2 regions of the Ligilactobacillus sp. JN-6 (Y).1 genome follow, and region 2 is predicted to be linked to the other one. Evidence: a T-box and tRNA genes for the amino acid it is inferred to sense, from the RefSeq annotation. Region 2 holds a T-box; the other holds one or more tRNA genes.
What was found. The T-box of region 2 lies ahead of leuS (leucine--tRNA ligase). A T-box ahead of a tRNA ligase gene usually reads a tRNA of that ligase, here a tRNA-Leu.
Positions count from the first base shown of each region.

Region 1 (11,242 bases), 730 kb from region 2:
TATTTTCTGGCAGTGGGGTCCATTTACGATCACTGATAGCGGCATAATTAACGGTGTTTTTGTCTTTTGTCGTTTTGTTTTGATCATTTTCATGTCGACCTTACTGACTTTGACCACCACGCCGATCGAGATCTCAGATGGTCTCGAATCGTTATTAAAGCCACTGACGAAAATCAAAGTTCCGGTTTACGAGATCGCCTTGATGCTTTCGATTGCTTTGCGTTTTGTCCCAACACTGATGGATGAAACGACAAAGATCATGAACGCACAACGTGCACGTGGTGTTAACTTTAGCGAAGGTAATTTGATCAAGCAAATCAAGTCAGTGATCCCACTGTTGATCCCATTGTTCGTAAGTTCATTCAACCGCGCCGAAGATCTGGCAACTGCGATGGAAGCTCGTGGTTATCACGGGGGCGAGGGAAGAACGAAGTATCGTAAACAAGAATGGAAAAGAAAAGACACCAGCGCCGTTATTTTATTTGTATTATTGACGGTAGCGTTGGTGGTACTCAGAAAGTGACAGGGTGGACCAAGGCTTTGCCATGGGGAACCCGACAAACACAGGGAGAAGCAAGTTGGGTGGACTCGAGCACTAATGAGGCCCGCAATTATGGCGTGGTTTTTTCGCTCCGTGATAGCAGCGCTGGTTAGGCGGAAAGTCCAGGCTTGCGGGACCCGACTAAAAACACAAGGTAAAATGAAGCGCAATAAGGGGAGTTTTCTGTTTCAAGGCGCCCGGATAAGAAGATATGATGAAGCAAATGGGCCTTAGCAAAGACTTAGGATTTATAGCTCCTTCTTCGTATTATGGCGTTCTAAGTTTGTTAGGCAAAATTTTATTGCTTGGCACCATGTAATTTTAATTAATAAAGGAACAAACAATGACAAGACGTTACAAAATAACAATGGCATATGATGGCACAAATTTCGCTGGTTTTCAAAGTCAACCAAACCAACGGACGGTTCAATCTGTTTTGGAGCAAGCTGTAAATAAAATGAGTAAGGTTGACGAGTATATTATTATTTTTGGTTCTGGCAGGACCGATTCAGGTGTGCATGCATTGGGGCAAGTCGCTCACTTTGACTTTCCACATGATTTGCCCGCCGACGCAATGTTACGTGGGCTCAATAGCATGTTACCCTTAGATATTGAGATCGTCGGTTGCAAGGTCGTGCCGCAGACTTTCCATGCACGGTATGAGGCGCATGCAAAAAGGTATATGTATCGCGTCTCACGTTCCTGGTTCATTGATCCTTTCAAACGCCTTTATACAGGCCACTATAAGTATCCATTAGAAGTTGGCAGGATCAAACAGGCTATGCCGGATGTCGTTGGCACCCATGATTTTAGCAGCTTTGTTGCTTCGGGCAGTCAAACTAGGTCCCATGTCCGCACGATCTATGAGGCAACAGTTTGTGAGGATCAAAAAAATAATGAAATGGTTTTTGAATTTTGTGGAAATGGATTTTTGTACAATCAGGTCCGGATCATGGTTGCAACATTATTGGAGATCGGTAATAAACGGCGCCCAGTTCATGATTTTTTACGTTTATATGATGTTAAAGATCGTGAGCAGGCGAGAGAAACCGCTCCGGCTAGTGGCTTATACTTAAAGGAAGTCTATTACGGTGAGCAGGTCAAGCAACTTGAAAAAATGGACACTTGAAAAAAGGAATTTAAACCTTTAAAGTAAACCTTAATTTCGGTAGTCTCATAGTGAAAAAAATTGTCTTTTTACTCGATTTTATTTGACTAGTGGGCAAAAAAATCGTACCATAATATATGGTATTGTTTGCCCCACAGTAGGCCCCGTTAACTTATTGTATGTCAAACAAGCATCATAAATGGAGGAAATAAACGTGCGTACAACATATTTAGCAAAAACAGGCGAAGTAGATCGTAAGTGGTATGTCGTTGACGCTACAGATGTCCCTTTGGGTCGTTTGTCAAGTGCAGTTGCGACTATCTTACGCGGTAAAAATAAGCCAACTTATACACCAAACGTTGACACAGGTGACTTTGTTATCGTCATCAACGCTGACAAGATCGCTTTAACAGGCAAGAAAGCTTCAAGAAAGATCTATTATCATCATACATTACATCCAGGTGGTTTAAAGGAACGGACTGCTGGGGATTATCGTGAAAAAGATCCTGAGAAATTGCTTGACCTTTCTATTGGAGGCATGCTTCCAAAGGGAACTCTTGGCCGTCAACAGCTTAAGAAGTTACATGTATATCGCGGTGCAGATCACAAGCATGCAGCACAAAATCCAGAAGTTTTGGATATCAACACTTTAATCTAGGAGGAATTCGAAATTGGCTCAAGTACAATATAGTGGCACAGGCCGTCGTAAGAACTCCGTTGCTCGTGTTCGTTTAGTACCCGGTACAGGTAAGATCACGATGAACGGCAAATCAGTTGAAGAATATGTTCCATTTGCTAACTTGATCGAAGTTATCAAGCAACCATTTGGTGTTACAGAAACCGCAGACCAATATGACGTTTTGGTAAACGTTGATGGTGGTGGCTATGCAGGCCAAGCCGGCGCAACTCGTCATGGTGTTGCTCGTGCTTTGTTGCAAGTCGACCCAGAATTTCGTGGTGTTTTGAAACGTGCTGGTCTCTTGACTCGTGACCCTCGTATGAAGGAACGTCGTAAGCCAGGTTTGAAGAAAGCTCGTAAGGCTCCACAATTCTCAAAACGTTAATTTATCTAGCGTTTATTATCAAACACTTTCCATTTGGTGGGAAGTGTTTTTTATTTTATTGGAAAATTCTCTACGTTTCAAAGTAAAGTCAGACTTTCAGATGAATTTGATCCGAGTGACGCTGGGTAGGTAGGTCGCAGTTCTATCTTGTCCGGTTCAAACTGGATAGAAATGTATCAAATTTCTCAGCAGTCAGGGGCCAACTGGATAAAAGTCAGTGGAAGTTCTCCTGGTCAGAGGAGGCCGGATGGAAGTATGCCAAAGCTATCTCTGGCCTTTTTGCAAAATCACCGAATAAGATCTCAGTGGACAAACTATGAGAAACATAAAGCCTACACTTACAATTAGTCAAAAAATACCCTCTGATCATCAATTAAAGAAAGCCTAACGTTCAGAGGGTATTTCATTATTCAAATTTTGCAGTAGTACTTAATGCAATTTTTAATTATCCTAGGTCTTATGAGTCAGCTTTTGTCTGAATACAAGAGCCAAGTACAAGGGAAGTGCTAGCATACGTCCTACCCGAGTCGGTTCTTTTAGCAAACGATATAGCCATTCTGTGTGATGGTCCTGCCATTTTTGGGGAGCTCTTTGGGCAAAACCCGCTAGGACATCGAAACTGCCTCCTACGCCCATCCAAATGGCATCTGCGTTGTAGCGGTACTTAGCAATGAAATATTCCTGTTTTGGAAAGCCCAATGCTGCGAACACAAAATCCGGGTGAGCAGCTTTTATTTGCTCAGCAACTGCATTTTCGTCTGTGAAAAAGCCGTTTTGCCAACCACAGATCTTAATACCAGGAAAATTCTCTTGAACTTTAGCCACTGTGGCTGCGATCACTTCGGCTTTAGCTCCTAATAAAAATACGCGTTTGTGATGTTTCGCGGCCCATTGTAATAAGGCAATCATACTGTCATAACCAGTGATCCTTTCTGGTAAAGGAGTCCCAAGTATTTTGGCACCTTTAATGATACCGATCCCGTCAGCTACCGTGTAATCCGCATTGGCGATGGTTTTTGCAAATTTACGATTTTTTCTAGCCGCCAAGACTATTTCGGGATTGGCTGTGACAATAAAACGATTTTGCTGGTCAAGACTGTCTTGATAAACTTGATTTAAAAATTGGTGGACATTTGCGTGAATAAAGTTAACTCCGAGCACGGAGACCTCTGTAAATTTCTGGTTCATATTAATTCCACCTAGTCTTTACTCCTTAGAAGTTGTTATCATTATATCAAATTTTGAACTAAAAAAAGGAACAGGATCGAATCTTATTAAAAATGCTACATTTTACACAGTTATTTCTCGTTTTCCCTAGAGACTAAGAGCATTTCTATTATAAAATGACATGAAACATAGTACAAAAAATCGTTAAAGTAATGATGATATTAGTGTACAATTAGCTTAAAAAGAGTAAAATAAATCGTGTGGTAGAAAATGTGACATGAGCTATAGTAAAACGTGTTTGATGTCATTTTTGCAGAAGAGGAGCGAATTTTGCCCGTCTAATAATACGAGGAGGAATATGCATGCGTCCGTTGCAAAAACAAATTATTTCTGAACTACGAGTACTTCCGCAGATCGACCCAGAAGAAGAGATCTTGCGGTCAGTCAATTTTTTGAAGAGTTATTTGAAGAAACATTCATTTTTAAAGACATTAGTTTTGGGGATCTCAGGCGGGCAGGACTCAACTTTGGCCGGTGCTTTATGTGAAAAAGCAGCCCGTGAGTTGCGCCAAGAAACTGGCGAGCAAGATTATCAATTTGTCGCAGTTCGTTTGCCATACGGTTCTCAAGCTGATGAACAGGATGCCCTGGATGCGATCGAGTTCATGCAAGCTGATCAAACAGTCCGTGTTGATATCAAGGGCAGTTCCGATGCTATGGTCGCCGCTGTTGAGGAGAATGGACTAACCGTCAGTGACTTCAACAAAGGAAATATCAAGGCACGGGCTAGGATGATCGCTCAGTATGCAGTGGCTGGCGAGAAGTCAGGTGCTGTTGTTGGTACAGATCATGCTGCGGAGGCAGTTACGGGCTTTTATACTAAATTTGGTGATGGTGGCGCCGATATTACGCCTCTTTGGCGTTTGGATAAACGGCAAGGTAAGGCTTTGCTGACATATCTAAATGCTCCAAAGCACTTGTATGAAAAAATCCCGACTGCTGATTTAGAGGAAGATCGGCCAGCTTTGCCGGATGAGGTAGCCTTGGGAGTAACTTATCAACAGATCGATGATTATCTCGAAGGAAAGGATATCGATGACAGTGCTGCAGAAAAAATAGAAGATTGGTATTTAAAGACACAACATAAACGTCACTTACCGATCAATGTTTACGATGATTTTTGGAAGTAAAGCAATAGGGGAAGGGAGCACTCCTTCCCTTTTTGGTGTCATTAAATAACATGGTATACTAAACGAAAATGGAATTAGAGGAGGAAGAACTTTGAAGAAAAAAGCTGATCTTGGTCATTATTTACAAACGATCACTGATATTTTGCAATCGACTGAGGATATGGGCGGTGATCTAGATCCGTATTTTGATCTAGCAAACGGTGTCGTGACTGACCAGCAAGGATTAAGTGCTGACCAATATGCACAGATCCAGGAAAGTTTCACTCAGGGGATCGAAGTTTATAAACAAAATATGAGCAAACTGGAAAAAGTTGGCGTGCCAGTGACGATCATTGGACCGCATAAGCAGCTAGTTAGAGCATACCGTGATTTTGTTGCCGGCTGTGAGAAAATGCATGCAAGTATTGATTATGCGTCACAAATGATCGATGGTGCAGCTTTCAAAGAAGCTGAGCAAGGTCAATCTGATGCAATGGACCACGTCAACGCCCATATTGGGCGGATCATGCAAAAGGTCGGCTAAACTAAAAATATACAAAAAAGCATCTTCTCGTTTTGAGAAAATGTTTTTTTTATTCAGGCTGGGTCGACCATTTGGCTGTCACGATTCCTAGCGATCACCGCTAGGAATTGTTCACCATATTTCGCTATCTTTTGTTGGCCCACACCTTTGATGGCTAGCATGCTGTCAAAGTCTGCCGGTAACTGACTGCACATTTCGTGCAAAGTTTGATCAGAAAAGATGACATAAGGAGGTACCCTTTGTTTTTCCGCCAGACCATAGCGTAAAGCACGTAGTTGTTCAAATAATGCAGAGTCTTCAGGGTTCGCACTGTTCCGATGGATAATAGCTACCTTACGAGTAACTGTTCCTTGTCCCCGCAAGATCTGTGCTCCTAATTGCGTGAGATGTAGAGTAGGATACTGGGGGTCGGGCAGTGTCAAGTAACCACTGGCAGTCAGATAATCGATCAAATCTTCGATCTCGCTGGCCTTAGTATCTTTCATAATGCCATATGTCGACAAGCTTTCTAAATGGAGTTCACGTATTCGTTTGGCTTTAGAGCCGGCCAAAACTTGTGCTACTAGTTTACGTCCATAGCCCTGGTGCATACGCATCACACAAGACAAGATCTTTTGGGTCGTAGTCGTAATATCTGTTTCTTGTCGTTCATCAGTACAGTTAGAACAAGTCCCGCACGCTTTCATGTCTTGTCCAAAATAGTTGACGATAAATTTTTGGAGACAAGTTTGGGTATTGACGTAATTCACCATGCTCTGGATATTATGGTAGATGACTTCCTTATGTTTCTCATCCGCGTCCGAATTTTCAGCAAACAACCGCTGGATCTGCATATCTTGTGCAGCATAAAGCAAGATCGCTTCCGCGTCGGAACCGTCACGTCCCGCCCGCCCGGCTTCTTGATAATAAGCTTCCAGACTGCCGGGGGCTTGCGCGTGTATGATGTAATGAACGTTGCTTTTATCGATCCCCATGCCAAACGCGTTAGTTGCGACTATGACAGATAAGCGGTCAAACAAAAAGTCCTCTTGATTTTTTTGTTTGATTTCTTCTGGGAGACCTGCGTGATAGACTGCGGCTTTGATCCCAGCTTTTTGCAGCATGGCACTGATCTGTTCAGCCTTTTTGCGAGTCGCAGCATAGATGATCCCCGCTGAACTTTTGTTAGCCTTGGCGTATTTTAAAATGAAGTTATTTTTGTTTTGTCCTTTAACTACTTTAAAGGCTAAGTTTGGCCGAGCAAATCCGGTTTTGACCTCATTTTCGGCAGGGATATTTAGCCGCGTCATAATATCTTGTGCAACTTGGGTCGTTGCTGTGGCAGTTAAAGCGATGATCGTGGGCTGCGATTCGATCTGAGGTAAGATAGAGCTTAACGATAAGTAGCTTTTTCGAAAATCGTGGCCCCACTGAGAGATACAATGAGCTTCGTCGATGGCTGCCAAGGCTACGTTTAAGTGCGAAAGTCGTTTCATGAAGCCAGGTTGCTCTAGTCGTTCTGGCGCTACGTATAAGAGTTTTAGCTGGCCATTAGAAGCCGCTGCCAAGATCTGCTGAGTTTCGTTCCAATTTTGGGCACTATTGATAAAACCGGCCTGTATCCCGCTATCTTGCAAGGAATCGACTTGGTCTTTCATCAATGAGATCAAAGGCGAGACCACCAAGGTCAAGCCATCTAATAACAGTGCTGGAACTTGGTAACACAGCGACTTTCCACCGCCAGTCGGCATGATCGCTAGTGTATTTTGTTTGTTTAAGACCTGGTCGATGATTTGTTTTTGGCCAGGTCGAAATTCAGTATAGCCGTAGTATTTTTCTAATATAACTTGTGGAGTCAAAGGAAAGCTCCTTTCTAAAAAACCTTACTTTAAATTTTAGCATTTTATCGCTAATATTTTTAGGTTTGAATTAAAAATGCCTTTGAAAGTGAGCTGCTTTTTCAAAAAGGAGATGAAAAAATGACAGATGATGATTTGCAAAATTTAGTGGAAGAAATCTCGGAAACGTTGTTTAAGCAACCGTTTCGGCATAGGGCTTTTTTTAACAAACGTTTAAGAACGACCGGGGGTAGATATCAGTTGCAGACACATAATATTGAGATCAACCCTAAAATGTTCACAGAACACGACTACCAGACTTTGGTCGGAGTTATCAAACACGAGTTATGCCACTACCATCTGCATTTGGTCCACGCTGGTTATAATCATCGCGATCCGGACTTCAAACGTTTGCTCCAAACAGTAGGTGGATCTCGGTATGCGCCACGTTCAAAACCATTTAAGCGCAAGGAACGAAAGTACTTGTACCAGTGTGTTTCTTGTGGTCAGACATACTCACGAGTACGACGTATCAATACCCAACGTTTTGTTTGTTCACGCTGTCAGGGGCATTTACAGTTAGTGAAACAAACTTCGTCTCCGAAATAAATGTGCGTGAATGTTAAAGGCTGCTTGGCTGTGTAAAAGAGTAGCTACAAAAAACTATTGCAGTATCAATCAAGCTTTGCTATAATTATATCTGTTGTCGCGGGTATGGCGGAATTGGCAGACGCGTCAGACTAAGGATCTGGTGAGCATTGCGCTCGTGATGGTTCGAATCCATTTACCCGCATAGTTAGGCCGTGGGAAACTGAAAAGTTTCCTGCGGTTTTTTCGGTTAAGGGAAGGTGTCTTATTTACTACTGACGAAGTTTTATATTTTTAGTTATGAACTATGAAGAAATCATTATGCTAGGGATAATTGACAAATGAATTTGAGGTGCAAATTATGACATATGTAACAGCCAGGGCTTGGGCAGAGTACTTTCCGCCGCGAGTTGTGGATAACAATGAATTGAGTACTTTTATGGATACTTCAGATGAGTGGATAAAAGCTCATACGGGTATCGAGAAACGTCACATTGCACTCAATGAAAATACTTCTGAAATGGCGAGCAAAGTCGGTTCCCGGTTGCTAACGCGCGCCAACCTTAGTGCTGACCAAATAGATATGATCATCGTTTCTACGATCACACCCGATTCTTTGACACCATCAACAGCGGCCTTGGTCCAGGCTGAACTCGGTGCGAAAAATGCATTTGCTTACGACATTTCGGCAGCTTGTGCAGGTTTTATATTTTCACTAAGTACCGCTGAAAAATTTATTCGAAGCGGTGCCTATAATCACGTGATGGTGATCAGTGCAGAAAATAATTCAAAGATGCAAGATTTTAAGGATCGTACTTCGGCGGTCTTTTTTGCCGATGGAGCAGCAGGGATGATATTAAGTGCGACCACCCAGCCGCTAGAGGAGATGTTTGTTGCGGAGAAGTTATGTACTAGTGGAAATGCTCAGGTCATCCATAGCGGCAGGATCGCGCCACTAAACGAGATCTCTGCGGATAATTACCCTAAAGTGGATGCTTTTTATCAGGACGGACACGCTGTGTTTGATTTTGTAACTGAAACGGTGACTAAACACATCGCTGATTTTTTAAGAGAACAAAACTTACCAGCAAGGAAACTTGATTTGGTCGTATTGCATCAAGCTAATTTACGTTTGATCGAAAAGGTCGCAGCTTATCTGGGTTTGCCAATGGATCGTTTTGCTGTTAATGTGGCGGATCATGGTAATACTTCTTCAGTCGGGATCCCGTCTGTTTTAGCTGAAGAATTGAGCACCAGGGATAATTTGGGACTGACTCTGTTGAGTGGCTTTGGCGCAGGATTAGCATACGGCAGTTTATTGTTGGATTTTTCCGGTTGCGAGCTAAATAAAAAATAGCAAAAATATATCCTGACACTGTGGTTAGCAATGTCAGGATATTTTCATTTATTCTTTTAATAACCGTAATTTTCAGTGCCGCCGTTATTTTGGTATCCGCCGCCGTAGTTTGATTGTTGACCGGAGTAGTTTTGTCCACCACCATATGATCGTCCCTGGCTGCTTTGTCTTGAACCAGCCGAGGGATCTGACGTTGTACCATCACTTTCAACAGGGTTACTGAATTTTTCTGAACTTGGTTGCAGATCAAGTTGTTTGCGGATCTTATTGGAAGCCTTCTTCTTTTCTGAAGAAGAAGCGATTTGATAAGATGCTCCGCCAAGCATTGCATTATCACCACGTAAGGTGTAAGAATCAACTTTCTTCCCAGCACTCTTATAATTACTTTCGATCGTCATCATATCCTCATAACTGAGATCAGTCTTCATATTTGTCTGGATCGATTTCAGTAGATCTTGGAAACGTGTGATGGATGAAACACTAATGGCTTGATCTATGATCGCAGTAATAACTTGTTTTTGCCGTTTCTGGCGGCCATAATCACCCTCTGGGTCGTCATAACGCATCCGGGAGTATGCAAGTGCTTGTTTACCATTCAGTTTGACTTTTTTACCTTTAGTAACATCAGCATCACTATATTTGAAAGTCAAAGTTGGGTTAACGGTCACACCGCCTAAAGCATCAACTATCTTACGTAAGCCTCCCATATTTACCAGCAAGTAGTAGTCGATCGGGACATGTAGAGTGTTTTGGACAGTTTTGATTGCGGTCGAAACACCGCCGATAGTGTAAGCAGTATTGATCTTATCATAAGAATTGTCCGAACCAGCGATCTTGACTTCAGTATCACGTGGGATACTGGTCAAAGTAACATGTTCCTTTTCCGGATTAACTGTCGCAACAATGATCGTATCTGTTCGTCCTTTATCTGAGCGCCCTAGATCACCTGTGTCAGTTCCCAGTATCAACATTGAGAAAGGTTCTTTATTTTTGATAACACTGGAAACGTTACGCATTTTCTTGACGTTTGATTCGGTATAAGTGTCATTGAGAGTGTTTTTTGCTGAATGCAACATATGATAGCCATATGCGGTCCCACCATATATTACAGCCAATCCGACGACTAAAAGGACAGCACAGATCCTTTTACGCCATCTGTGCTTTTTTTTGAACTGGTGTGAGTTGCCATTATTATATTTGCGGCGTAGGGGAGCTTCATAATGCTCCTCTTCATTGTTATTTTTATTAGCCATGTACGACTCCTTTGCGTGTTCTCAAACATAAGTGAATTATACACTTCAACATTTTTTTTGGGAATAAGATGTTAAGCTTTTTATGAAAATTAAACATTTGTCTATTAGAAAGTAAAGTTTAGTTGTCTGGCAAATGAAAAATATAGAAAATATTACTACTTCTTACTTCGCTTTTCATGAAAATAAAAAACGTGTATACTCGTTGGTAAGATAAATTATGTAATGTAAAGCTAGAGAGAAGAATTTATAGTGGATGTTTTTTTACAAAGTACTTCTGGTGTCATTATTATTTTGGTTTTGATCATCGTAGGTTATGTCCTAGCTGCTAGAGGCTGGTTCCCAGGGTCGATCGACAAATTGATCGCTAAGCTAGTTACACAGATCGGTTTGCCATGTTATATGGTAGATACTATTACCAGCCAATTCACTGCACATCAACTGGTAGGGATCGTTCCTGACTTGGTGTTTCCAGTCTTATCAATGTTGATCTTGATGGTCATCGCGCTTTGCTTTGCACGTTTCTTTAAGATCGCACCGTTTCACCGTGGATTATTTTCGTCAATGTTTTTTAATTCAAACACGGTTTTTGTAGGGCTACCGATCAACCAAGCACTGTTTGGCGATAAGAGTATTC
Region 1 is NZ_CM176599.1:141,131-152,372, reverse strand. It holds gene AC3XNE_RS00735 (energy-coupling factor transporter transmembrane component T family protein) at 1-523, shown strand, start outside; gene truA (tRNA pseudouridine(38-40) synthase TruA) at 885-1,670, shown strand; gene rplM (50S ribosomal protein L13) at 1,864-2,307, shown strand; gene rpsI (30S ribosomal protein S9) at 2,321-2,713, shown strand; gene AC3XNE_RS00715 (WecB/TagA/CpsF family glycosyltransferase) at 3,164-3,901, opposite strand; gene nadE (NAD(+) synthase) at 4,243-5,070, shown strand; gene AC3XNE_RS00705 (hypothetical protein) at 5,162-5,593, shown strand; gene recQ (DNA helicase RecQ) at 5,647-7,431, opposite strand; gene AC3XNE_RS00695 (SprT family protein) at 7,552-8,019, shown strand; tRNA gene AC3XNE_RS00690 (tRNA-Leu) at 8,119-8,203, shown strand; gene AC3XNE_RS00685 (beta-ketoacyl-ACP synthase III) at 8,360-9,355, shown strand; gene AC3XNE_RS00680 (LCP family glycopolymer transferase) at 9,412-10,608, opposite strand; gene AC3XNE_RS00675 (AEC family transporter) at 10,858-11,242, shown strand, end outside.
Region 1: it has a tRNA-Leu gene. The T-box ahead of leuS (leucine--tRNA ligase) is inferred to sense a tRNA for this amino acid. The anticodon was not compared.

Region 2 (11,242 bases):
TTGTACTGATCACATGTTTAGATGCATTCTCTGGGCGTTTCATAATATATTTTCGGTTAAGCAACTCTATATTATTACGATAACGAGGGTCAGTGTAATCTTGACGAGCCTCGCAATCTCCCATGAAGGCAACTTCCTTCGAGCCTAGTAGTTCTTCACGTTCACGATTGATATTTTTTACATAACTCCCAATGTCATCAGTCATGTCACTAATAATTATTCCTTGCAAAGCTTCTCCGTACTTCAGAGCATACTCTTGAACAAGGACCCCGCCCCAGGAATGACCTAACAAGAAAAAGTTTTCTAATCCGAGTAACTTGCGAACTTCCTCGACTTCATCGACAAAATAGCCTATGTTCGCATATTTTTCTACGTTGTCTTGCTGTGAAAAATCCGGGTGTTCAGAATAATAGGAGCCTAGCTGATCGTACATATAAACTTCGACATCATAATCAGCCAAGCCTTGGCCGAAACCGTCAAATAACTCGTGATCTGAGCCAGGTCCACCATGCAAACAAAGTATCTTGTGCTTGCCTTGTCCTAACTTCTGCGTCCACAAGTGATATCCATTGTTGAGGGTCAATATTTTAACTTCAGGTTCGATCATATGCTTCTTCCTTCGTTTTATATATTTGTAAAGGTCAAAACTTTATATAAATTATATTTACAAGTTAGCAGATCAATTCTGAGTCCCACCTAAGGCAACCATGGCTAAAATGGTATTAAGCGCATCGTGCATACTATCTACGTGAGCCGAGATCGTCCGCCCATCTAACCTTTTAACGGCAGGTAATTGGGCAATCGTATCTGCCTGAGCAGTAGTGTAAACTTGCATTTTTAGTTCAGTTGGAGTTTTGTATTTCAACAGTTTAGTTTCTTCTTCAGTATCAGCTAATACTTCTTTTACAGCTGAAATTGTATCCTCTCTAACTTTTTTTCTTGAATAACTCCATGCAGCATAACGTGAAAGAGACTTTTTAGTTTCTACGAATTTGACCTGAGGGAACATTTTCTCTTCGATCAATTGTTCACGCAAGCCAGAGTCGCCGACTATTAAAGTAACGGGAACACCGATCTCAGCTGCATAAGCGGCATTGATCGTAGTTTCGTTTTGGTACAATTCATTGATCCAAATTTTATACGCTACTCTAGCGCTATAACCGTGGTCCATATTACCTGCTTGTTTGCCGATCCCAGAGTGATAGCCTACAAAAAAGATCTGATCAAAACTTTTGTCCAGTGTGCTCATCATATACTCTGGACGAGGCCAACCATTAATTAAACTGATGCGTTCATCACAGTTAGACAAACGGTTATAGGAAAGGTTATTGCCTTTGGCATGCGAGTCTGCAATGACTATTTCATCAATTTCATCATTTTTACTAGACTGTTGGATCCCTTCTAAGACCCATTCTACTTGTTGGTTATAGAGATCACGGAAAATTTCAGAGTCGTCATGTTCCATATCGAAATCTACAATACCTGCAATACCCTCAATATCTGTTGAAATAAAAATTTTCATTAAATAGATCCTCCATTCATAAAACTAAGTTTCTGCTTTCAAACCGTACCCTTACTGATATGAAACATCTTTATAATACGGTTGTCCCAATGGGCCCATCATCATGCCTTTGACATGTGGATCGATCAAATACACTTGTGAAAGATAATTTAGAGGAGCCACAGGTGCCTCTTGAACTACGATCTTATTTGCTTCTTGTAAGTTGTTCCACCGTTCTTGCGGTTTTAAAGCATATTTATCATTAGCATCTTTGATCAACTGATCGTATCGACTATTGGACCATTTACCATCATTGTTATTATTATGAGTGGTAAAGAGGTTTAAGAAATCAGTTGGGTCTGCATAAACTGGAGTCCAACCGCTCTGAACAACATCAAAGTCACCGCTCTTTTGCTTACTTAAACGACTGTTAAATGGAACAGCGGAAATAGAAACGGATAAATTCTTAAAAGTTGTTTCATACTGCGACTGCAGATATTCATCGACTTGTTTACCGGTTTCTGTGTTGCTTGACAGTATAGTAAATTTGGCAGAAGTCATACCAAGCTCCTGCAGTCCTTCCGCCCACAGCTTTTGTGCTTGTTTCTTGTCATTTTTCACAAGTTGCCCTGCTTTTTTAGCGAAGTCCTGGCCAGTTTTTTCATTCTTGAAGCCAAAGGGAACGTAGCCTGTTGCCGGTAACGACTTATCTTGTAAAACGTGGTTAGTCAGCCTTGGTGAATCAACTGCCATGGCTAGGGCCTGGCGAATTTTTTGATTAGCAAATAATTTATTCTTGGTATTAAACTCTAAATATTGTGTGCCTGGAATTTTACGGACAAATAGATCCTTATTTTTCTTCATATTCTTAACTGTCGAACCGGATATCTGTGCAAATTGGATCTTTTTAGCTTGGTATTGCTGGATCGCCGTCTGCTCAGTCTTATATACTTTCACGTTGACCTTATTCAACTTAACATTTTTGGCATTCCAATAATGCTTGTTTTTAACATAAGACCATGTGTCGTTAGATCCTGTCCAACCCTTCAAAGTAAATGCGCCATTATAAAGGGTATGCTTTGCATCTGTTCCGTATTTTTTCCCTTGTTTTTCAACATACGGTTGATACAGTGGAAATGAAGCAGAAACAGCTAAAATTGATGGAAAATATGGCATAGCCCTGTCTAAGGTCACGACTAGTTTATATCTACCAACAGCCTTGATCCCTAACGTAGAAGGCGCAAGTTTGCCGTTAGAGATCTTTTGATAGTTTTTGACCCCATCAAAATAATAACTTTGGGGAGATTTGGTTTTTGGATCGACCGTTCTTCGCCAAGAATACACAAAGTCTTTGGCTGTAACCGGCTTACCATTACTCCATTTTGCATTTTTACGTAAGTTAAAGACATATTTTTTCCCGTTGTCAGTAGCTTTTGGCTGGTTGGTGGCTAGTGCTGGCTTGATATCGCCCTTAGATGTAAAATCATACAACCCTTCACCGACCTGTTCCGCGACGTCCGAAGAAGTATTATCCATCGCAAGTGACATGTCGATCGTAGAAAGTTCGGCGTTAGTGGCAACATTAAGTGTTTTTCCTTGTGAATCATTCTTTTTAGAACCACAACCGCTGATCAATAAAGCTAATGAAGCAAGGGTAAAAATAGATGCGGCTAATTTTGTTCTTTTTAACATAAAACTCCCCCCTTTTTTATAAAATTCTACACAGTAAATTAAATAAGTCAATCTATATTTTTACGTTTTTTTAATTATTTTAATTAGATATTTATTTTCTAGCGAAATGATTTTTTAGTTTCAAAGCCATTAACTAGGGTGGTTATAAGAAATAATCCGTTTGCATAACGAAATCTTTTCATCCTCCCTTTTGTTAACATGATTAACTTTTTCTAAGTATTCTGCTCATTATTTTGCGACAAAAAAAGGGTTGCCTTTACTTTATTTACATATAAAACGTTGGATACTACTAAAAAAGCGAGTCTCACTTCATCAGCAAGACTCGCTTTATTTCTATTATCATATTATTTAACATGCAACAATCTTCTCAGTGACCCAGCTTTTGAACCTAGCACCTTGTCAGCAACTCTTGTCTTCAAAGTTAACCAGGCATAAACATAAGCACCGCCACCGACGGCGAAGATCAGTACAACCACGGCCATGAAACGGCTATACTTACTGAGAAATAACCCTAAACCAAAGACGATCGCTAAAACGACCACAAACATGATCAAGGAAAAGGTCATGACCTGATTGAATCTCTTCATTAAACGCTCGAGATCTAAACCAAATTCATAGTAAAGATACCGAATCATCAAAATACCTGAAACAGCAGTCCCGATCCCCGTAGCGAGCACCGGACCATAACCATGCAGCCAGACTGTCATCGGCACTTGCAAGATCAACTTGATCACCAGACCCACGATCGTATATTTGATCGCTATTTTATTGCGATAGACCCCTTGCAAAACAGAGGCCATCAATGAAAACAAGCCAAGCGCTAATGCAGTGTAGGCCGAAACGCTCATGATGTAAACTCCCATATGCTCGTAGGAATAAAACAAAACATATAGCGGACGGGCAACAGCGGCCATTCCCAGTGATGCTGGTAACATAATAAAGAAAAACAGCTCTAAAGTATCGGTAACCTGATCGCGAGTACCTTGTTGGTCGCCTTTTGTGACAAACTCTGATAAAAGTGGGATCGCAGTGGACGCCATCGCGATCGCCAGTGAAACGATGATCATTACCAGCTTATTAGCATTCCCTGCGAACAAGGCATACTGAGCATTGATACTATCTAGGGTAAAATTCGTGACCTTCTGCATGATCGGCTGGAAAGTATACTGGTCAAACAAATTATACAAAGTCATTGAAATACTGATAAAAATAAACGGGATGGATTGATAGATGATCTCTTTGATCAATTCACCATCCGAAACATCGATCACATTCGCACTACTATTTGCTAAGTTATCAAACTTTGTCCGCTGTTTTAAATAGTAAAAAACTAGCAAGACGATCCCGCCGATCGCCCCGAAAAAGGCACCGAGAGTTGAATGAACAACACCTAATTCATAATGACCATTTAAAACCTTCATGATCAAATATGTAGCGGCTAACATATAAACAATGCGTACGACTTGTTCGATCAGCTGGGAGATCGCTGAAGGGGCCATGTCTTGGTAACCTTGAAAGAATCCCCGTGCCAAGCTCATGACTGGTATCAAGATCAATGCCAAAGACAACGAGCGATAGATCGGTACCATTCTCGGATCTCCCTGTGAGATCCAGGGGGAAATGATCCATAAAAGCCCCGCCGAAAAAACACCTAGACCTAGCATCAAGAGCAACGTCTTTTTAAACAGGCGACGACCGACTTGATATTCATTTAACGAATTGTAATGCGAAACTTGCTTTGCCACTGCGGATGGGATCCCAGCCGTAGCGATCATAATAAACAAACTATAAACAGTATATCCTTTTGTATACAAAGCGTTGGCTTGCAGTTTGTCACTGCCAAACCAACCATACCAAGGAATGATATAAATTGCTCCTAAAATTCTTGAAAAAATACTGCCCGCCGTCATCCACGCGGACCCTTTTAACATCTTTTCTTTAGCAGTAGGTTCAGATCCAGCTGGTTTGAGCTGCTCTTCACTTGACTGGACCTTGCGTTCACTCATCAAAATAAACCTGCTTTCTTTTTGGTATTTTGACATTACCTTCACAAAAGCAATGCTGACTTTTTATAAATAACATTAAATTTATATTCACAACCATTTTATAGAAATTGCCGGTCATTAGCAATTGTTTCCGGCAAAGATTATGAAATAATAAAGAAAATTCGTCCAAAAAAATGGAAGCACCCGCAAGTACTTCCATTTCATGCTTATTTTTGTGCAAACTTTCTATTTTCCAATTACGATATTAACAAGTTTGTTTGGTACAGCGATAACTTTCTTGACCTCTTTATCAGCCAATTCTTCCTTGACCTTGTCGTCAGCCAAAGCCAGTTCTTGCATTTTATCCCTTGAAGTATCACGTTCAATTTCAAGATGCTGGCGGATCTTTCCGTTGACCTGAACCACGATCTGCACTGAATTATCAACTAACAGGCTGTCATCATATGTTGGCCATTGAGCATAAGTGATAGTTCCGACACGTCCCAGTCTGGACCACAACTCTTCAGCAATATGCGGTGTGACCGGCGCCATCATTTTGACAAAGCCTTCCATATATTCCAATGGCAAAGAATCTTGCTTATAGCATTCATTAACAAACACCATCAGAGAAGAAATTGCAGTGTTGAAATGCAATTCCGTAAAGTCTTCAGTAACTTTCTTAACAGTCTGATTATAGACCTTGTCTAGCTTATGATCATTGATCGTAGTTACACGATCACGCAGTTCACCTTCGTCATCGATCAATAAGTTCCAGACACGTTTGATAAACTTATGTGCCCCATTCAAGCCATCTTCACTCCATGCGATCGAGGCGTCAAGCGGGCCCATGAACATTTCATACAAACGTAAAGTATCGGCACCATACTGATCAACGATATCATCTGGATTGACGACATTACCTTTGGACTTGGACATCTTTTCATGGTTATTTCCCAAGATCATTCCCTGGTTGACCAGCTTCTGGAATGGTTCCTTGGTTGGAACGACTCCGATATCATACAAGAATTTATGCCAGAAGCGAGCATAAAGCAGATGCAAAACTGCGTGTTCAGCGCCACCAACGTAGAGGTCGACCGACATCCACTGCTTTAATTTGTCATAATCTGCCAAGGCATCTTCGTTGGTTGGATCAACATAACGTAAGAAGTACCATGAACTGCCAGCCCATTGCGGCATAGTGTTAGTTTCACGTTTACCTCTACGCCCATTTTCAACGACATTGACCCAATCAGTCAAGTTAGCCAACGGGCTTTCACCCGTACCGGAAGGTTTGATATCTTTAGTTCTTGGCAAAAGCAATGGTAATTGATCTTCTGGCACTAAGGAAGTTTCCCCATCTTCCCAATGGATCACAGGAATAGGCTCACCCCAGTATCTTTGACGAGAAAACAACCAGTCACGTAAACGATAATTGACCTTCTTCTCACCGATCTTCTTTTCATTGAGCCAATCGATCATTTTATCGATAGCTTCTTGTTTACCCAGACCATTCAAAAAATCTGAGTTAATATGTTTCCCGTCGCCTACATATGCTTCTTTAGTAATGTCTCCGCCTTCGATGACTGGCGTGATCGGTAAGTCAAACTTCTTTGCGAATTCGTAATCACGTTCGTCGTGTGCTGGTACGACCATGATAGCACCAGTTCCGTAAGAAGCCAAAACATAGTCGGCGATCCAGATCTGGACCTTCTGCCCGTTAGCAGGATTGATCACGTAACTCCCGGTAAAGACACCAGTTTTATTCTTAGCTAAGTCAGTCCGTTCCAAATCAGACTTATGTGAAACTTCGGCCACATAACTCTCAACGGCTTCTTTTTGTTCTGGAGTCGTCAACTTTTTGACAAGTTCATGTTCCGGTGCCAAGACCATACATGCTGCACCAAAAATCGTATCGGGACGGGTAGTGAAAACTTCGATCTCATCCTCATGACCAGCAACCCTGAAACGGATCGAAGCTCCGATCGAACGACCGATCCAGTTGCGTTGCTGTTCCTTGATCGCTTCTGGCCAGTCAAGGTCATCAAGATCATCGATCAGCCGGTCTGCATAAGCAGTGATCTTCAAGACCCACTGACGCATTGGCTTATGAACGACAGGAAAGCCCCCACGTTCTGTCTTGCCGTCGATAACTTCTTCGTTAGCGACAACTGTACCCAGATCTGGACTCCAGTTCACGGGAACTTCTGCTTCGTAAGCCAAGCCCTTTTTATACAATTGTTCAAAGATCCACTGCGTCCACTTATAATAACTAGGATCTGTTGTGTTGATCTCACGGCTCCAATCATAAGAAAGTCCAAGCGACTTGATCTGTCGCCGAAAATTCTCGATATTAGCTTTAGTAAATTCACGTGGAGAATGACCAGTATTCAAAGCATACTGTTCTGCTGGTAAACCAAAAGCATCCCAGCCCATTGGGTGCAAAACATTGTAACCTTGCATCCGTTTCATCCGAGCAACGATATCTGTTGCTGTATAACCTTCCGGATGACCCACATGCAAACCTTGCCCAGATGGATAGGGAAACATATCCAATGCATAATAGTTTTTCTTTTTCGGATCTTCTGTTGTTTTGAAGGTCTCGTGTTCAGCCCAATAATTCTGCCACTTTTTTTCAATTTGTTTATGATCGTAAGCCATTGATCAAAGACTTCCTTTCCTATTTGTTAAAATAAAAAAAGTCCTATACATACTTCTCCAAAGGAGAAATGTATAGGACGAATCACTCGCGGTACCACCTAATTTTCGACAAATTGCCGACACTCGATTTCATAACGGGAAATACCGTCCTTGTTTACTTCATTCAACAAGAAACTCAAAGGTGAGTTCAAACTGATAAGCATTGTGCTCACACCAACCGCACACTCTCTGTTACACCGCTCAGCTTTACTGATCCTTCTCAACGTTAATATTAACTATAACTATAGCAAATCAAATTTTTTAATGCAATAGCCGAATCAACTTGTGTTATTTTAATTTTAATTTCTGTCCCACATAGATCGTATCAGAAACGAGATGGTTCAAGGACTTCAGCTGGTTAACTGTCATCTTATTTCTGGTTGCGATCCGCCACAAAGAATCATGGGACTGTACTATATATGCGCTCTTTTTCGTAGTAGCATTTTTTGTAGAATGTGTCTTATTGACCGAAGAACGTCCTTGGACTTTCAAAGTTTGGCCGATATAGATCACGCTGCCTGTCAAATGATTCAACTGCCGTAACTTAGAAATCGTAATATTATGCGCATTAGCGATCGACCACAAACTATCATTGCTCTTTACGACGTAAGTGCCACTGTTTTGTTTGCTAGTAGATGCTGGCTTAGAACTCTGTTTGTTTTTGCCAGCATTAGACTGGCCACCTTTGACTTGTAATTTCTGACCAACTCTGATCAAGTCACTAGTTAACTTGTTTGCCGCCTTTAAGGCCGTAATTGACATATTATGTTTCTGTGCAATCGACCATAGGGAATCACCAGATTTGACGGTATAACTGCCCCGAGAGTTATTCTTGTTTGTTTGTTGTTGCCCTTTATTGCCTTTGTTAGTCGATGAAGCATGATTTGCGTTTGTCTTACTTGTCTGTGGCTTACTCAAGTTTAACTTTTGGCCAACATAGATCAGATCAGAACTCATTTTATTGATCGCTTTGATCTGAGCGACACTCAAACCGTGAGAATGAGCGATCGACCACAAAGAATCATGTGCCTTGACAGTATAACTGCCCTTTTGGGACTTGTTAGAATTATTAGTTGGCTTATTAGTGGAAGTCGGCTTTGAACTGTGGCTTGACTGCTTGCTTTTCCCAGGAGCTGCGACTTTTAGCGTTTGGCCAACGTAAATAATATCTGATTTTAATTTATTCCAACTTCTTAAATTGGCAACACTAGTTTGATATTTTTGTGCGATCGACCACAAACTATCTCGTTTTTGAACCTTATGTGTCTTCGAGTTTGAAGCCGACGGTTTAGACGGTGCGGGTTTCGTTGGCTTCGGCTTCGTAGGTTGCGAACCTGAATTACCATTATTATTTGAAGCTGAACCACTAAGTTTCAACTTTTGGCCAACAGAAATATTATCACTGCTCAAGTTATTTATCCGCTTCAAAGTTGCAACACTCATACCGTGAGCTTTAGCGATCCGGTATAAATTATCGCCAGCTTTAACCGTATATTGTCCACTGGTTTGTCCTGTACTTGTATTACTTGGGCGATGATCCTGGCCTGAATTAGAATTAGGCAGTGTTGATGGATTATTTCCTGCTGAGCTGGACTTACTATCATATTGTTTAAGGCCGTACGTATTGATGATCCTCTTCAATGTCGCAGCATAATTTGGATCAGTTGCATATGTACCATAACGGCCATTTGCCAAATTTACGGCTGCTTGTTCTACAGTAGCGGCCTTTGCTGTTGAGTTAGGAAAACGCCCTACTATCAAATTAGCGTAAGTATTCATACTTTCGGCGTAACTACCATACTTCTGAAATTTAGCCAAAACCGTATGATTTTTACCGCCATAAAATTCATTAGTCTTCATTTGGACATAAGAGCCGGCTCCAGTCCACTTTACACCAAATAAATTATGCGCTTGAGTCGCTAAAGTACTGCTACCCCAACCACTTTCTAAACCCGCCTGCGCGATCATCATTGAAGCATAAAGACCGCGTTGACGTGCTACTCGCATTGCCGAAGGCGCAATTTCAGAAATAAAAGATTGTGGACTTCGATAAACCGTCACAGAGCTGCGCAAAAGATCATTATTGTTTCCTGAAATAACTGGTGCATCCTGGGCAGACACAGTCTGCTTTTTAGGCTGCTCTTGAGTAGTATCCTGAGTCTGATTTGACTTCTCACTTTCACTATTTTGACCATAAGTAGGATTTGCCTGTGCTGTATTATTTGTAGTGGCAGATGACGAATTACGATCATTATTTTGTGGGGTCGCTGCTGACCCTTGAGTTGACGCCGAGCTATTCGCTATTTCTTGCGAATTATTATTGTTGTTATTAGCTTGATCGTTTGTAACCTGGACCGTTGAATCAGCCAAAGCTTTGGTACGACTTAAACCGATGCCAGCCGTCCCCATTATGACAGTGGTGCCAAGATATGTAGTAGCTTTCTTGACCGACCTAAAATTTTCGGTCAGTTGAAGTGTCTTTTCCTGTTCAATTCTGTCTTTTCTCTTTTTCAATTTTTTAACCCCCTAAATCCACACAACCTGAACTCCCTAAAAAAGTTCTTAATATGCATTACAACCCTCTAAAATGATTATGTCAGCTTACATTATATCATTGAACCAGTTAAAAATGCACTAAAATTGTTCGCACTAAAAAACAGCCCATAAAGGACTGTTTGAACTTACTCTTTTAACATTACTTACCAAATTTCGCCTGTAGATCTGCAACTTTATCAGTCTGTTCCCAAGGCAGGTCAATATCTGTCCGTCCAAAGTGACCATAAGCAGCAGTCTGTTTGTAAATTGGGCGACGAAGATCAAGCATTTGTATGATACCTTCTGGGCGAAGATCAAACACATCACGAATCGCATCGACTAATTCTTGGCTCTTAACTTTGCCTGTGTCAAATGTATTGACCGACACAGATACGGGCTGAGCAACACCGATTGCATAAGCCAACTGGACTTCGATCTCAGTTGCCAACCCAGCGGCAACGATATTTTTAGCGATGTAGCGTGCTGCATAACTTGCAGAACGGTCAACTTTCGTAGCATCCTTACCTGAAAATGCACCACCACCGTGATGAGCATAGCCACCGTATGTATCTACGATGATCTTTCTACCAGTCAAACCAGCATCACCTTGTGGTCCACCAATAACAAAGCGGCCTGTTGGATTAACAAAATACTTAGTCTCGTCATCCAATAATTCAGCTGGGATTACTTGTTTGATCACGTGTTCTAACACATCAGCACGGATCTGGTCTAGAGTAACATCAGGCTTGTGTTGTGTTGAGATAACGATCGTATCGACCCTATACGGGTGATTTTCGTCGTCATATTCGACAGTTACTTGAGCCTTTGCATC
Region 2 is NZ_CM176599.1:1,864,316-1,875,557, reverse strand. It holds gene AC3XNE_RS08755 (proline iminopeptidase-family hydrolase) at 1-607, opposite strand, end outside; gene AC3XNE_RS08750 (M55 family metallopeptidase) at 680-1,522, opposite strand; gene AC3XNE_RS08745 (peptide ABC transporter substrate-binding protein) at 1,574-3,193, opposite strand; gene AC3XNE_RS08740 (putative polysaccharide biosynthesis protein) at 3,538-5,199, opposite strand; gene leuS (leucine--tRNA ligase) at 5,425-7,836, opposite strand; T-box leader at 7,907-8,108, opposite strand; gene AC3XNE_RS08730 (LysM peptidoglycan-binding domain-containing protein) at 8,164-10,389, opposite strand; gene metK (methionine adenosyltransferase) at 10,571-11,242, opposite strand, start outside.